DNA from 4 places in the Streptomyces sp. NPDC050560 genome. Region 2 is predicted to be linked to each of the others. Evidence: riboswitches for the same ligand, from Rfam matches in the RefSeq annotation. Region 2 holds a riboswitch; each other region holds the start of a gene.
The links. A riboswitch is a leader RNA that binds a small molecule or an ion and turns the genes downstream of it on or off. The one in region 2 is predicted to bind cobalamin.

Region 1 (3,196 bases), on a different contig from region 2:
GCGCTGACCGCCCTCGCCCTGGCGGCGACCGCGAGCGGACTCGCCACCGCCGCCGCGTCGGCCGCCCCCGCGCAGCGCGCCGGCCTCGTCGTGAGCAAGGCGCAGTACAACACGATGTTCCCGAGGCACAAGAAGCTCTACAGCTATGACGGCCTGGTCAAGGCCGCCAAGGCGTTCCCCGCGTTCGCGCACACCGGCACCGCCGCCACCAGGAAGCGCGAGGCCGCCGCCTTCCTGGCCAACGCGGGACACGAGACCAGCGGGCTCATCTACGTCAACGAGCAGAACAAGGCCGCCTGGCCCACCTACTGCGCCGCCGAGCCGTACGGCTGCCCGGCGGGCCGCTCCGCGTACCACGGCCGCGGCCCCCTCCAGATCAGTTGGAACTACAACTACAAGGCGGCGGGCGACGCGTTCCACACCGATCTGCTGCACCACCCGAACCTCGCGGCCCAGAAGCCCGCCGTGACCTGGAAGCTCGCGCTCTGGTACTGGATGACCCAGTCGGGCCCCGGCACCATGACCTCCCACCACGCGATGACCGCGGGCGGCGGCTTCGGACAGACGATCCGCAGCATCAACGGCGCCGTCGAGTGCGACGGCCGCAACCCCGCCCAGGTGCGCGACCGTGTCGCCCGGTACAAGAAGGCCGCCAGGATGCTCGGCGCGGCCCCCGGCAAGCACCTGAGCTGCTGAGAGGAGACCCGATGCGACACACCACGCGCCTCGCCGCCGTGCCGCTCGCGCTCGGCGCGCTGCTCGCCGCCGCGGGCCAGGGCGCCGCGGCCCCCGCCCACGCACCCGGCACGCACCCGCCCGCCGCCACGGCCGCCACGGCCGCCGCGGGGACGAAGAAGGGCGTCAGCGCCTGGCAGTTCCAGGGCGTCAGCAAGGCGCTCACCAACTCCCGGGCGGGCTGGTTCTACACCTGGTCGTCGGGCAGGCTCGGCATCAAGGCGCCGCGCGGCGTCGAGTTCGTGCCGATGATCCATGACGCGGGCTCGGTGACCAAGGCGGAACTGGCCCGGGCCAAGAAGCAGGGCAAAACGCTCCTCGGCTTCAACGAGCCCGACCGGGGCGACCAGGCCAACATGACCGTGAACCGGGCGCTCGACCTCTGGCCCCGGCTCCAGTCGACCGGGCTGCGGCTCGGCGCCCCCTCCGTGGCCACCGGCGGCGACACCCCCGGCGGCTGGCTCGACCGCTTCATGAAGGGCGCCGCCTCCCGCCACTACAAGGTCGACTTCATCCCCCTGCACTGGTACGGAGGCGACTTCGACGCCCAGCGCGCCACCGGCCAACTGCGCGGCTACCTGGCCGCCGTCCACAACCGCTACCACAAGCCGGTCTGGCTCACCGAGTACGCCCTGACGGACTTCTCGTCCGGCACCGCCCGCTACCCCACCCAGGCCCAACAGGCGGCGTTCGTCAAGAAGTCGACGGCGATGCTGCGCTCCCTGCCGTACGTCAAGCGGTACGCCTGGTTCACCCTCTCCACCAGCCGCGGCGACGGCACGGGTCTCTACCGCGGCACCCGGGCCACGAAGGCGGGCGCGGCCTACCGTGCGGTGAAGTGAGCGCGGCCGGGGGCCGGGCCTACGACCGGACCGGCCCCCGGCGACACAATATCTGGGGGTTGCTTGGATAAGCACCCACCAGATGTATGCTCTGATCGCTGCCGCCGCAGGGGAACCCGGTGCGAGTCCGGGACTGTCCCGCAACGGTGAGCGGGCATGCTCACGCATGCCCGCGAGTCCGGTCGCCTGCCGGCAGCGCACCCGTCGGCCCCGGCCGCGGGTGCCGTCGAGTCCGGGCCCCGTGGGATGGGTCGGCGGGCGTGCCGCGGCGTTCCCGCGTACCCCCCTGCCCTCCCACGGCCGTCGTACGAGGGAGAGCACACATGACCATCGCGCCCGCGGCCCCCGCCACCGCGCGCACCGCACCGCCCGGCACCGGCCCCGCAGACGCCCTCGCGCGCGCCGTGGCCGAGGCGTGCACCGGCCTCCGCGACACCGACGGGGACCGGATCGTGGCCGCCGCGCTGCGCGGCGCGGGCGCCGCCCCCGACGAGGCGGAACTGCGCGCGCTCGCCACCGAGGCCGCCGCCGGGCTCATCGCCGAGGACCCGCAGTACTCCCGCGTCGCCGCCAGGCTGCTCGCGCACGACATCGCCGCGGAGGCCGCGGGGCAGGGCGCCGTCTCGTTCTCCGCGTCCGTCGCGGTCGGCCACCGCGAGGGCCTGATCGCGGACGCCACCGCGGGCTTCGTCCGCGCGCACGCCGCACGGCTCGACACGCTCGCCGACCCCGCCCACGACGACCGCTTCGGCTACTTCGGGCTGCGCACGCTGCACAGCCGCTATCTGCTGCGCCACCCGACGACCCGTCAGGTCGTCGAGGCGCCCCAGCACTTCCTGCTCAGGGTGGCGTGCGGGCTCGCGAAGGACGGCGGCGCCGCCGCGGCCGACGAGGTGGCCGAGCTGTACGGGCTGATGAACCGCCTCGAATACCTGCCCAGTTCGCCGACGCTGTTCAACTCGGGCACCCGGCACCCCCAGATGTCCTCCTGCTATCTGCTGGACTCCCCGCAGGACCGGCTCGACTCCATCTACGAGCGCTACCACCAGGTCGCCAGGCTCTCGAAGCACGCGGGCGGCATCGGCATCCCGTACACCAGGGTGCGCTCGCGCGGCTCCCTGATCCACGGCACCAACGGGCACTCGGGCGGCATCGTGCCCTTCCTGCGCACGCTGGACGCCTCGGTGGCCGCCGTCAACCAGGGGGGCCGCCGCAAGGGCGCGGCCTGCGTCTACCTGGAGACCTGGCACGCGGACATCGAGGAGTTCCTCGAACTGCGCGACAACACGGGCGAGGAGGCGCGCCGCACCCACAACCTCAACCTGGCGCACTGGATTCCGGACGAGTTCATGCGCCGCGTCGAGGCCGACACCGAGTGGTCGCTGTTCTCCCCTTCCGACGTGCCGGAGCTGACCGACCTGTGGGGCGAGGAGTTCGACGCCGCCTACCGCGCGGCCGAGGAGCGCGGGCTCGCCGTCAGGCGGCTGCCCGCCCGTACCCTCTACGCCCGGATGATGCGCACCCTCGCACAGACCGGCAACGGCTGGATGACCTTCAAGGACGCCGCCAACCGCACCGGCAACCAGACCGCGGAGCCGGGCCGCGTCATCCACTCGTCG
Region 2 (3,196 bases):
CCCACGCTGCTGGAGATGGGCGCCGCGGCCGTCTTCCCGCCGGGCACGGTGATCCCCGACGCGGCGTACGACCTCCTGGGGCGGCTGTCGGCCGGCCTCGGGCACGACCTCTGACCCGCATGGCGATCGACCTCGACACCTATGTGAAGGGCGTGCTCGACGGGAAGCGCGCGGTCATCGCACGCGCGATCACCCTCGTCGAGTCCACCCGCCCCCAGCACCGGGCGCTGGCACAGGAGTTGCTGACCGCGCTGCTGCCACACAGCGGCCGGGCGCGGCGGATCGGCGTCAGCGGTGTCCCCGGCGTGGGCAAGTCCACGTTCATCGACGTGTTCGGCACCATGCTGACCTCGCTCGGGCACCGGGTGGCCGTCCTCGCCGTCGACCCCTCGTCCAGCCGCACCGGCGGCTCGATCCTCGGCGACAAGACGCGCATGGAGCGCCTCTCCGTGGACCCGTCCGCCTTCGTGCGCCCCTCTCCCACCGCGGGCACGCTGGGCGGGGTGGCCAAGGCGACCCGTGAGTCGATCGTGGTGATGGAGGCGGCGGGCTACGACGTGATCCTGGTGGAGACGGTCGGCGTGGGCCAGTCCGAGACCGCCGTCGCGGGCATGGTCGACTCCTTCCTGCTGCTCACCCTGGCCCGTACCGGCGACCAGTTGCAGGGCATCAAGAAGGGCGTGCTCGAACTGGCCGACGTCATCGCCGTCAACAAGGCCGACGGCCCCCACGAGCGCGACGCGCGCGCCGCGGCCCGCGAACTGGCGGGCGCGCTGCGGCTGATGTACGGCAGGGACGCCTTCTGGACGCCCCCCGTGCTGAGTTGCAGCGCCCGCGAGTCCACGGGCCTCGACACCGTTTGGGAGCGTCTTGAGCAGCACCGCGCCCTGCTGGACTCGGCGGGGCACCTCGCCGCCAAACGCCGCGACCAGCAGGTCGAGTGGACCTGGAGCATGGTCCGCGACGAACTCCTCGGCCGGCTGCACGCCGACCCGGCGGTACGCGCCCTCACCCCCGCGCTCGAACAGCGCGTCAGGGACGGCGAGTTGACCCCGACACTGGCGGCCGGGCGCATCCTGGAGGCACTGGGGGAGGCGGACCGCACGGCTTCGGGCGGGGCGGCACCGGGCGGGGCGGCGGAGGACCGGGCGGAGTAGGGCCCGCCAGGGTTTCGCGGGCAGGGGGCCTGTGCCTTCGGCCCGTCACGGCGTACGGCCCGCGTTCCAACAGGCGTGCGCCGTGCGGGTGTTCACCCTGGCGTGAGCCCCGTTGCGGCCGGGCGCGGAGTCGGCGCATCCGGTTTGTCGGGTGCCGTCGCCTCCCGGGACCGTCTTGACGGCCCTCGCGAACCGTGCTGCAATCCCGCTGATACGCAAAGCAGTTCCAGGGGAAGCCGGTCGAAGTCCGGCGCTGACCCGCAACCGTAGGCCCGGCCGCAGCCGGGCGAGCCGGAATGCCTGGAGCGTGTTCCACAGCAATGAACGCCGTCGCGGACTACGGCGTGGTGCGACAGGCTTCCGTCGCGCGGGACACCTCCCGCGCCCTCCGGGGGCCCCTGCCACGCTCGCTGCCCGCGCCGGGACGCGACGACGGGGGGCCACGGTGGGAGCGGGACGGCGAGGAGACCTGCGGCGAAGAGACCGAGGGCCGAAAGCGGCACCCGGCCGGGTGCCGACACTGCTGTCGGCGGCCCTGCTGCTGCTCGCCGCGTGCGCGGCGCTGCTCACGACGTCCCCTGCCGCCGCCGACCCCGTCGAGGACTGCACCGCCTCCCACGGCGCCGTCGTCGCCGTCGACTTCGGACCCTTCGGGGGACCGGTCGAGCGCGGGTGCGATGCCACCCCCACCACCGGCTACGACCTGCTCCACGAGGGCGGCTTCACCACCACGGGCACCCAGCACGACGGCCCCGCGTTCATCTGCCGTATCGGGTCGGGCGACTTCGACTCCGGCACCCAGTACCCCACTCCCGACCAGGACGACTGCGTCCTCACCCCGCCCGCCACCGCCTACTGGTCCTACTGGACCGCCGCGCCGGGCCAGGACGAGTGGACCTACAGCGCGTACGGCGCCATGGACCGCGAGCTGGAGGACGGCGACGTCGACGCCTGGGTGTACGGCGGCACCGACGTCGGCGGCAGCACCGGCGAGCCGGACTTCAGCCCCGACGACGTACGCGCCACAGCCGCGGCCGACCCGGGTGAACCGAGCGGCGAGCCGACCGGGGCGCCCGGTGACATCGACCTCGACGCCGCGGCGCACTGGCTCGGCGGCACTCTCACTGACGGCGAGCACGTCGATGCCGACGACAGCGGCACTCCCGACTACGCGCTGACCACCGACGCGGCCTACGCGCTTGCCGCGGCCGGAGCCGACAGTGCCACTCTCGACAAGGTCACCGCCTATCTGACCGCCCACACCGCCGACCGCGCCTACCCCGACGGCACCGGGAAGGCCCCCGACGCGGCTGGGGCCGCCGGGCTCGCCCTCCTCGCCGAGATCACCGGGCGCGACCCCGGCGGCGTCGACGGGCACGACCTCGTCGGCGACCTCACGGACCATGTCTGCCCCGCGGGCCCCGACTCCGGCAGACCGGCCCCCGGCTGCACCGCCAAGGGCGACTTCCACGGCGCCACCCACACCGGCACCCAGGCGCTCGCCCTGCTCGCCGTGGTGCGCGCGGGCGCCACCCCGCCCGCCTCCGCCGTCGCCCGCCTCGCCCAACTCCAGTGCGAAGGCGGCGGGTTCACCGGCGACCTCATCCGCCCCGACGAGCACTGCGACGCCGACGCCGCCACCACGGGGCTCGCCGCCCTGGTGCTGCACGCCGTAGGCGGCCACCCCGACGCCGTCTCCGCCGCACACGGCTACCTCACCGCAAACCAGCGCGCCGACGGCGCGTTCCCCGGCCGCCCCGGCTCCACCACCGGCAGTGTCACCGCCACCGCCCAGGCCGCCCAGGCGCTGCGCGCCCTCGGCGATGACGGCCGTGCCGACGCCGCCACCGGCTGGCTCGCACGGCACCAACTCGACGGCGGCGGCTTCGCGTTCGACGAGGGCGGCACCACCCCCGCCGTCCACCCCACGTCCCCCGCCGTCCTCGCGGGCGCCGCAACCGACCTGGCCACCCTCAGGGCACCGGGCGCCGAACCCCGAAACCCGGCAGACGACACCACCACCACGGGGCCCGGCACAC
Region 3 (3,196 bases), on a different contig from region 2:
CCGAGGCCGGGTTCGAGCAGCGACACGTCCCCGCGGAACTTGTTCACCAGGAACCCCGCCACCAGCGCCTGGTCCTCGGGTGAGAGCAGCGCGAGGGTGCCGAAGAACGAGGCGAACACCCCGCCCCTGTCGATGTCCCCGACCACCAGCACCGGCAGCCCCGCGGCCCTGGCGAGGCCCATGTTGACGATGTCGGTGCGCCGCAGGTTGATCTCGGCGGGGCTGCCCGCGCCCTCGCAGACCACCACGTCGTGCGCGGCCCGCAGCCGTTCGAGGCAGTCGAGCACGGTGCCGAGCAGCGCCTCCTGGCGTCCGCCGTGGTAGCCGCGCGCGCTCATCTCGCCCGCGGGCCTGCCCATGACGACGACCTGGCTGCTGCGCTCGCCGCCCGGTTTCAGCAGTACGGGGTTCATCAGCGCGCTCGGCTCCACCCGGGCGGCGAGCGCCTGCATCGCCTGGGCGCGGCCGATCTCGGCGCCGTCCCGGGTCACGAAGGAGTTCAGCGACATGTTCTGCGCCTTGAACGGGGCCACCCGCACCCCGCGCCTGGCGAGCCAGCGGCAGATCCCCGCGGTCACCACGCTCTTGCCCGCGTCGGACGTGGTGCCCGCGACCAGCAGCCCGCCCCCGGTGCCGGTCACAGGACCGGGCCCGGCAGGCACCGCGCCAGACACACGGCGGCGGCGAGGGCGCCCACGGTGACCCGGCGCGAGAGGCGCACCGCGCGCGCGATGTCGGCGGGGGTGGCGGCGCGGCCCCGGGCGCCGAGCACCGGGCGGTGCTCGGTGCGGCCGCCGTAGGACAGGGTGCCGCCGAGCCGTATCCCCAGGGCTCCGGCGAACGCGGCCTCGACCGGGCCCGCGTTGGGGCTCGGGTGGTGCTTCGCGTCGTCGCGCCAGGCCCGCAGGGCGGCCGCGGGGGCGCCGCCGGTGAGCACGGCGAGCAGCGCGGTGAGCCGGGCGCCAGGCCAGCCCGCGACGTCGTCGAGACGGGCCGCGGCCCAGCCGAAGCGCAGATAGCGGGGCGAGCGGTGTCCTGTCATCGCGTCGAGCGTGTTGACGGCGCGGAACGCGGCGAACCCCGGCACCCCGGCGACGGCGCCCCACACCAGGGCGCCGACGACCGCGTCCGAGGTGTTCTCGGCGACCGACTCCACCACCGCGCGCGCGAGTTCCCCGGCGTCGAGCGCCTCGGGGTCGCGCCCGCACAGCCGCGGCAGCAGCCGCCGCGCGGTGTCCGTGTCGCCGACGGCCAGGGCGGCGCCGATCCGCTCGGCCTCCCCGGCGAGCGAGGCGCCGCCGAGCACGGTCCACGCGGCGGCGGCGGTCCATGCGACGGCGAGCGGCGGGCGGTGGCGCAGGGCGCGTTCCGCGCCCGCGGCGAGCGCCACGGCGCCGCCGACGCAGAGCGCGGTGTGCGCGGCGCCCGCGCCCCTGTGGTCGCGCCAGAGCGTGCGCTCCAAAGCGCCAGCGGCGCGCCCGAAGGCGGCGACGGGGTGGCCGCGGCGCGGGTCGCCGAAGACGGCGTCGGCCAGCAGTCCCGCGGTGGCGCCCGCGGCGAAGCGCCGCGCGCGCGTGACGGTGGGCGGGCAGCCCGGCATCACTCGTGTCCTCACTCAGGGTCCGCGCCCCGGCTCGAAGGAACGACGGCGAGAGTGTCCTGGCTCCCGGATCGGCGCTGCCCCGGCCTTCCCGCTCGTACGAGCCGTGGCCGTGGGTGGGGAGCGCTCCCCGGTGACAGTGGCGGGACCGCGCCGGATTCGCACCGGCTTCCTCTCCTGCCGCCGTTGTATGGCCCCGGCAGTCCACCACGCCCGGCGAACGGCCGTCAACCAGCCGCTGACCAGGCAGGGGACGCCGGTGTCAGCCCGCTATGAGGTAGATCCCGTACGCCACGGCGGCGGCGCACAGGGCGAAGCAGGCGTAGGCGCCGGTGGCCAGGAGCGCCCCCTGGCCGCCCGCGCGCGGGGCGCCGCCGCGCCGGGCGAGGCCGACGGTGCCGAGCGCGAAGAGGCCCACCAGGGCCACGGTGGCCGCGAGGCTGACCCCGAAGACGGTGCCGATGGCCGTCCAGTCGATCTGCATGGTGTGTTCCGTCCTTGAGGGGCCGTCAGGGGCTCGGATGGGTGGTGCCCGCGCCGGGGCGCGCGGTCACGGGGCGGTGCCGCCCGGCGCCGCGGCCGGTGCGGGGCTCTCGCCGGGGGAGGGGACAGGGGCGGGCACGGTGACCGGGGCGACGGGCACGCCGGGCGCCGTGGCGGCGGGGCCCGGGGCGGGCCTCGCGAGGCTCGAAGCGGGGCTCGTGGCGGCGCTCGGAGCGGCGGCGGGGCTCGCGGTGTCCTCCCGTACCACCGCGTCGGCGGCGAGCATGCCGGGCGCCGGGGTCCGGGGCTCGGGGTCGTTCACGTTGGCGTGGGTGACGGGCCTGCGCCTGGCCAGGTTCCACACCGTGCCGGAGGCGGCGACCAGCAGGACCGCGGTGGCCGCGATGCCCCAGGGGCCGCGCCCCGCGAGGAGTTCGGCGCCCGCGCCGACCAGGCCCGCCGCGGGCAGTGTCAGACACCAGGCCACCAGCATCCGGGTCGCCGTGGACCAGCGGACCACCGCACCGCTGCGGCCGAGGCCCGCGCCCATCACGGCGCCCGAGCAGACCTGGGTGGTGGAGAGCGAGAAGCCGAGCTGCGACGAGGCGAGGATGGCGGTCGCGGCGCTGGTCTGCGCGGCGAAGCCCTGCTGCGGCGCGAGGTCGGTGAGGCCGCGGCCCATCGTCCTGATGATGCGCCAGCCGCCGATGTACGTGCCGAGCGCGATGGCGAGCCCCGCGGAGGCGATCACCCAGACCGGGGGGTTGGAGCCCGGCGCCAGCACCCCGCCGGTGACCAGCGCCAGGGTGATGATCCCCATGGTCTTCTGCGCGTCGTTGGTGCCGTGTGCCAGCGAGACGAGCCCGGCCGACGCGATCTGGCCCGCGCGGTAGCCGCGGGTGGTGGAACCCTCGGCGGCGCCGCGGCCGAGCCGGTAGGTGAGCCGGGTGGCGACGAGCGCCCCGAGGCCGGCGACGACGGGCGCCGCCACCGCGGGCAGCAGCACCTTGGTGACCACCGTCGAGCCGTGCACGGAGGACCAGCCCGCGGACATCACCGCCGCCCCGATCAGCCCCCCGAACAGGGCGTGCGACGAGCTGGACGGCAGCCCGA
Region 4 (3,196 bases), on a different contig from region 2:
ACTCCATCACACCGCGCGCGGCGTCCCGGTCGCCGAGGACGAGGACGACGAACGACGTGTACGCGCCGCACATCTGCCCCACCGCGATCCCGGCGAGCACGGTCCTGGCGGCGGACAGCGAGCGGGTACCCGCGCCGGAGAGCGCGAGCACCAGCGCGACGGAGAGCAGGGCGCCGGCGAAGGCGGCCGTGGAGACCGCTCCCGTGGCGGCGGCGCCCGCGCCTCCGAGGCCGAGGACGATCACGCTGACCGCTCCCGCAGCCGCGCCGTCGGAGATGCCGAGCAGATAGGGGTCGGCGAGGTCGTTGCCGGTCAGGGTCTGGAGTACGGCGCCGCAGACCGCGAGGCCCGCGCCGGTGGCGGCGGCCCCGAGGACCCGTGGCAGCCGGAGCTGCCAGACGATCTGGTCGTCGAGCAGCGTCACCGGGGGGTTGCCGAGTCCGAGGCGGCGGGCGACGACGTCGAGCACGGTGCCCGGTGGCTCGTGCTGCGAGCCGACGGCGAGGCCGAGGATCATGGCGGCCAGCAGGACCGCCAGGGCGAGGCACAGGATGGCCGCCGCCCGGCCGGAGCCTGCCGGGCGCGCTGCGGTGTGCGGTGCTGCGGTGCGCGGTGGGGCGGTCATGAGCCGGGGTGCAGCTTCGCCAGCCCGTCCGCCACCCGTGCGGCGCCGTCGGCGAGCAGCACTCCGGGCGTCGACTCGGAGAACGGCACCACCACGAACGCCTTGTGCCGTACGGCGGTGAGCTTGCCGAGGACCGGGTCGTGCTCCAGGTAGCGCATCTTGGAGCGTGCCGTGTCCCAGTCGGCGTCCGCGAGCACGATGACGTCCGGGTCGGCCGCGGCGACCTTCTCCCAGCTCGCGCTCTGCCAGCCGCCCGGCAGCTTCTCGAAGACGTTGCGGGCGCCCACCGCGTCGAGGATGAGCTGGGGCCCGCCGTGGCCCGCGCCGACGTAGGGCGTCTTGGTGTTCGAGTCGTACCAGAGCGCCTTGAGGCCCTTGCCAGCGGCGTCGGTCCTCAGCCCGTCGAGTTCCCGCTTCTGCTGTCGTTCGATCGCGGCGCCCTTCCCGGTGACGCCGAAGAGCTTGGCGACGTCGTTGACCTCGCCCCACACCGTCTCCCAGGACACCGGCGGCACCTGCTTGTCGTCGCCGCAGCCGAACGGTGACAGGTAGGAGGGGATGCCCTCGGCCCGCAGTTCGGCGCGGGTGCCGGCGACCTTGCCGGTGAAGGCGCTTGAGTAGGAGGCGTAGAGGAAGTCGGGGCGGGCCGCGAGCAGTTTCTCCTTCGTCGGGTACTCCTTGGAGAGCACCGGGACGGAGTCGTAGGCCGTCTTCCACTTCGCGGGGATGGAGTCGTCGAGGTAGGCGGTGCCGGCCATACGGGACTGGAGGCCGAGGGCGAGGGCCACCTCGGTGGAGCCCTCGTTGAGGGTGACGAGCCTTCCGGGCGGCGCCTTGACGGTGGCGTCGGTCCCGCAGCTTCGCACGGTGACGGGCGCGGCTGCCTTGGCCGTACCGCCGGAGTCGCTGGATGAGTCCGATGTGCTGGGGGCGGGGGCGCCCGTGCAGGCGCCGAGCGCGACGGCGGACAGGCAGAGCGCCAGCGCGTGGGCGACGCGCACGCGGGCCCGGGGGCGTATGGAACGGTGGGATCTGTACGGGCGCAGACCGATGGGCACGTGTTCTCCAAAACCCTCGTGGAACATGTCGCGCCGTGGCCGGTCTCCTGGCTTCCGCTTCGACACGCCGCGGCCGGCCTTCCCGGGCGGGTCCGTCCCGCCCAGTGGCCCTGACCGGCGGCGAGCCGGTCAGCGGGGGCCGCGGTGCTCCGCGGCAACAGTGGCGAGGGCCGCACCGGACTCCGACCGGTTTCCCGAACACCACGGCAACGGAGAAAATACCAAGTGGGCCGGCGGGCGCCCGGGGCGGCAGGAGTGATCTCGCTCTCCGGGAGGAGGCGATCCACCGCCAGCGTGGCCGGACCGATTTCGGGCAGGGCGCTGCCGGTGCGTGTCCGCAGAAACGACTTCCGGGACGGGGAGACCAGAACCGGCACGTCGAACCGGGCCTTCAACCGTTCCAGGCCGGCCAACGCCAGAAGCGACGGTTCCGGAGCGCCCCCGACGTCGCCACGCCCACCGGTACCTCCTGCGGGTCGAGCACGGTGCGTGCCGCGATGTCCACCCACACCAGGAACACCGCCCCTGCCAGCGTGGTGACGGGCAGCAGACGGGCGTGCGGTGACCGCGTGGGTGGCGCGGGGCAGAACGAGCCCACGAAGCCGATCGCGCCCGCGGCGCTGACCAGGACCGCGGTGAGGACGGCGGCGGCGACGGCCACGTCGCCCCAGTCGGCCCCGCGCAGCGCCCGGCAGCCAGAACAGCAGGCCCCGCGGGCGCGTTCCCGGAGGCGACGGGCGGCCCAGAGGCCGGTTCGCCGCCCTCCAGTGGCGTGGTGGGCCCCGCCCGTCCCCCTCACCGCTGCGCGTCAGCTCCGGATTCGCACCGGATTCCCTGGCCCCGGTTGTGGCACGGACTGGCATGCGGAAGGTAGCGAGGGGGCGCGGGTACCGGTCGGCGAGTTGTGGGGGAGGCCGGGAACCAATGCCCGGACCGGGCCGACTACCCCTGTGTGGAGCGAGGATCGGCGAAGCGGTGTCGAGGAAACGGTGTCAGCGGGAACTTTGGTGCGACGGCGGCCGACTACCAGGACGGCGCCCGATTCGTGTGGCACCACCTCATGAACGACCAGCGCGTCCGGGGCCGGGCGGCAGAGCGGATCGCGGCATCCGCCGGCCGGCGCGACGCGGGACCGGGACAGCCGCTCCAGGGCGAGTTTCAGGGGAGTCGCATGACGCCTGACACAGAAGACGTATTCGCGCGCATCAAGGAGGAACACGGCCGAGATTCCCTGGCCCGGGTGGAGAAGATGCTGGAGCCGGGCCGGGGAGAGCGACACCCGCTTCAGCGGAACGCACGGTGGATCCTGCCGGGCATCTCGCCGACGCCCTGGCACGATCCGTACGGGCACGACGAGATCGTCGCCTTCGCCAGGGAACTGGAGTCGCAGCACGGGGCCATCAAGGCCGAGCTGGCCGACGCGTGGGCGCGGCGCCGCGCGGACTTCCACGACTACCAGCACTATCTGCGCAGCCAGCAGGACTGGCAGGCTCTCCACCTCTACCGAGACGGC

Region 1: another riboswitch for cobalamin. It lies ahead of ACIBIW_RS12720 (ribonucleoside-diphosphate reductase subunit alpha); the one in region 2 lies ahead of ACIBIW_RS27205 (prenyltransferase/squalene oxidase repeat-containing protein).
Region 3: another riboswitch for cobalamin. It lies ahead of ACIBIW_RS35925 (cobalamin biosynthesis protein); the one in region 2 lies ahead of ACIBIW_RS27205 (prenyltransferase/squalene oxidase repeat-containing protein).
Region 4: another riboswitch for cobalamin. It lies ahead of ACIBIW_RS33315 (ABC transporter substrate-binding protein); the one in region 2 lies ahead of ACIBIW_RS27205 (prenyltransferase/squalene oxidase repeat-containing protein).

Annotation. Positions count from the first base shown of each region.
Region 1 covers NZ_JBITGT010000005.1:108,082-111,277, forward strand. The annotation lists gene ACIBIW_RS12710 (chitinase) at 1-696, shown strand, start outside; gene ACIBIW_RS12715 (glycoside hydrolase family protein) at 708-1,577, shown strand; cobalamin riboswitch at 1,656-1,786, shown strand; gene ACIBIW_RS12720 (ribonucleoside-diphosphate reductase subunit alpha) at 1,901-3,196, shown strand, end outside.
Region 2 covers NZ_JBITGT010000012.1:218,387-221,582, forward strand. The annotation lists gene scpA (methylmalonyl-CoA mutase) at 1-114, shown strand, start outside; gene meaB (methylmalonyl Co-A mutase-associated GTPase MeaB) at 120-1,157, shown strand; cobalamin riboswitch at 1,347-1,480, shown strand; gene ACIBIW_RS27205 (prenyltransferase/squalene oxidase repeat-containing protein) at 1,669-3,196, shown strand, end outside.
Region 3 covers NZ_JBITGT010000026.1:48,747-51,942, reverse strand. The annotation lists gene ACIBIW_RS35930 (cobyric acid synthase) at 1-641, opposite strand, end outside; gene ACIBIW_RS35925 (cobalamin biosynthesis protein) at 638-1,600, opposite strand; cobalamin riboswitch at 1,653-1,776, opposite strand; gene ACIBIW_RS35920 (hypothetical protein) at 1,863-2,084, opposite strand; gene ACIBIW_RS35915 (anion permease) at 2,151-3,196, opposite strand, start outside.
Region 4 covers NZ_JBITGT010000020.1:64,688-67,883, forward strand. The annotation lists gene ACIBIW_RS33310 (FecCD family ABC transporter permease) at 1-625, opposite strand, end outside; gene ACIBIW_RS33315 (ABC transporter substrate-binding protein) at 622-1,626, opposite strand; cobalamin riboswitch at 1,703-1,904, opposite strand; partial or broken gene ACIBIW_RS33320 (iron chelate uptake ABC transporter family permease subunit) at 2,075-2,335, opposite strand; gene ACIBIW_RS33325 (aspartyl/asparaginyl beta-hydroxylase domain-containing protein) at 2,855-3,196, shown strand, end outside.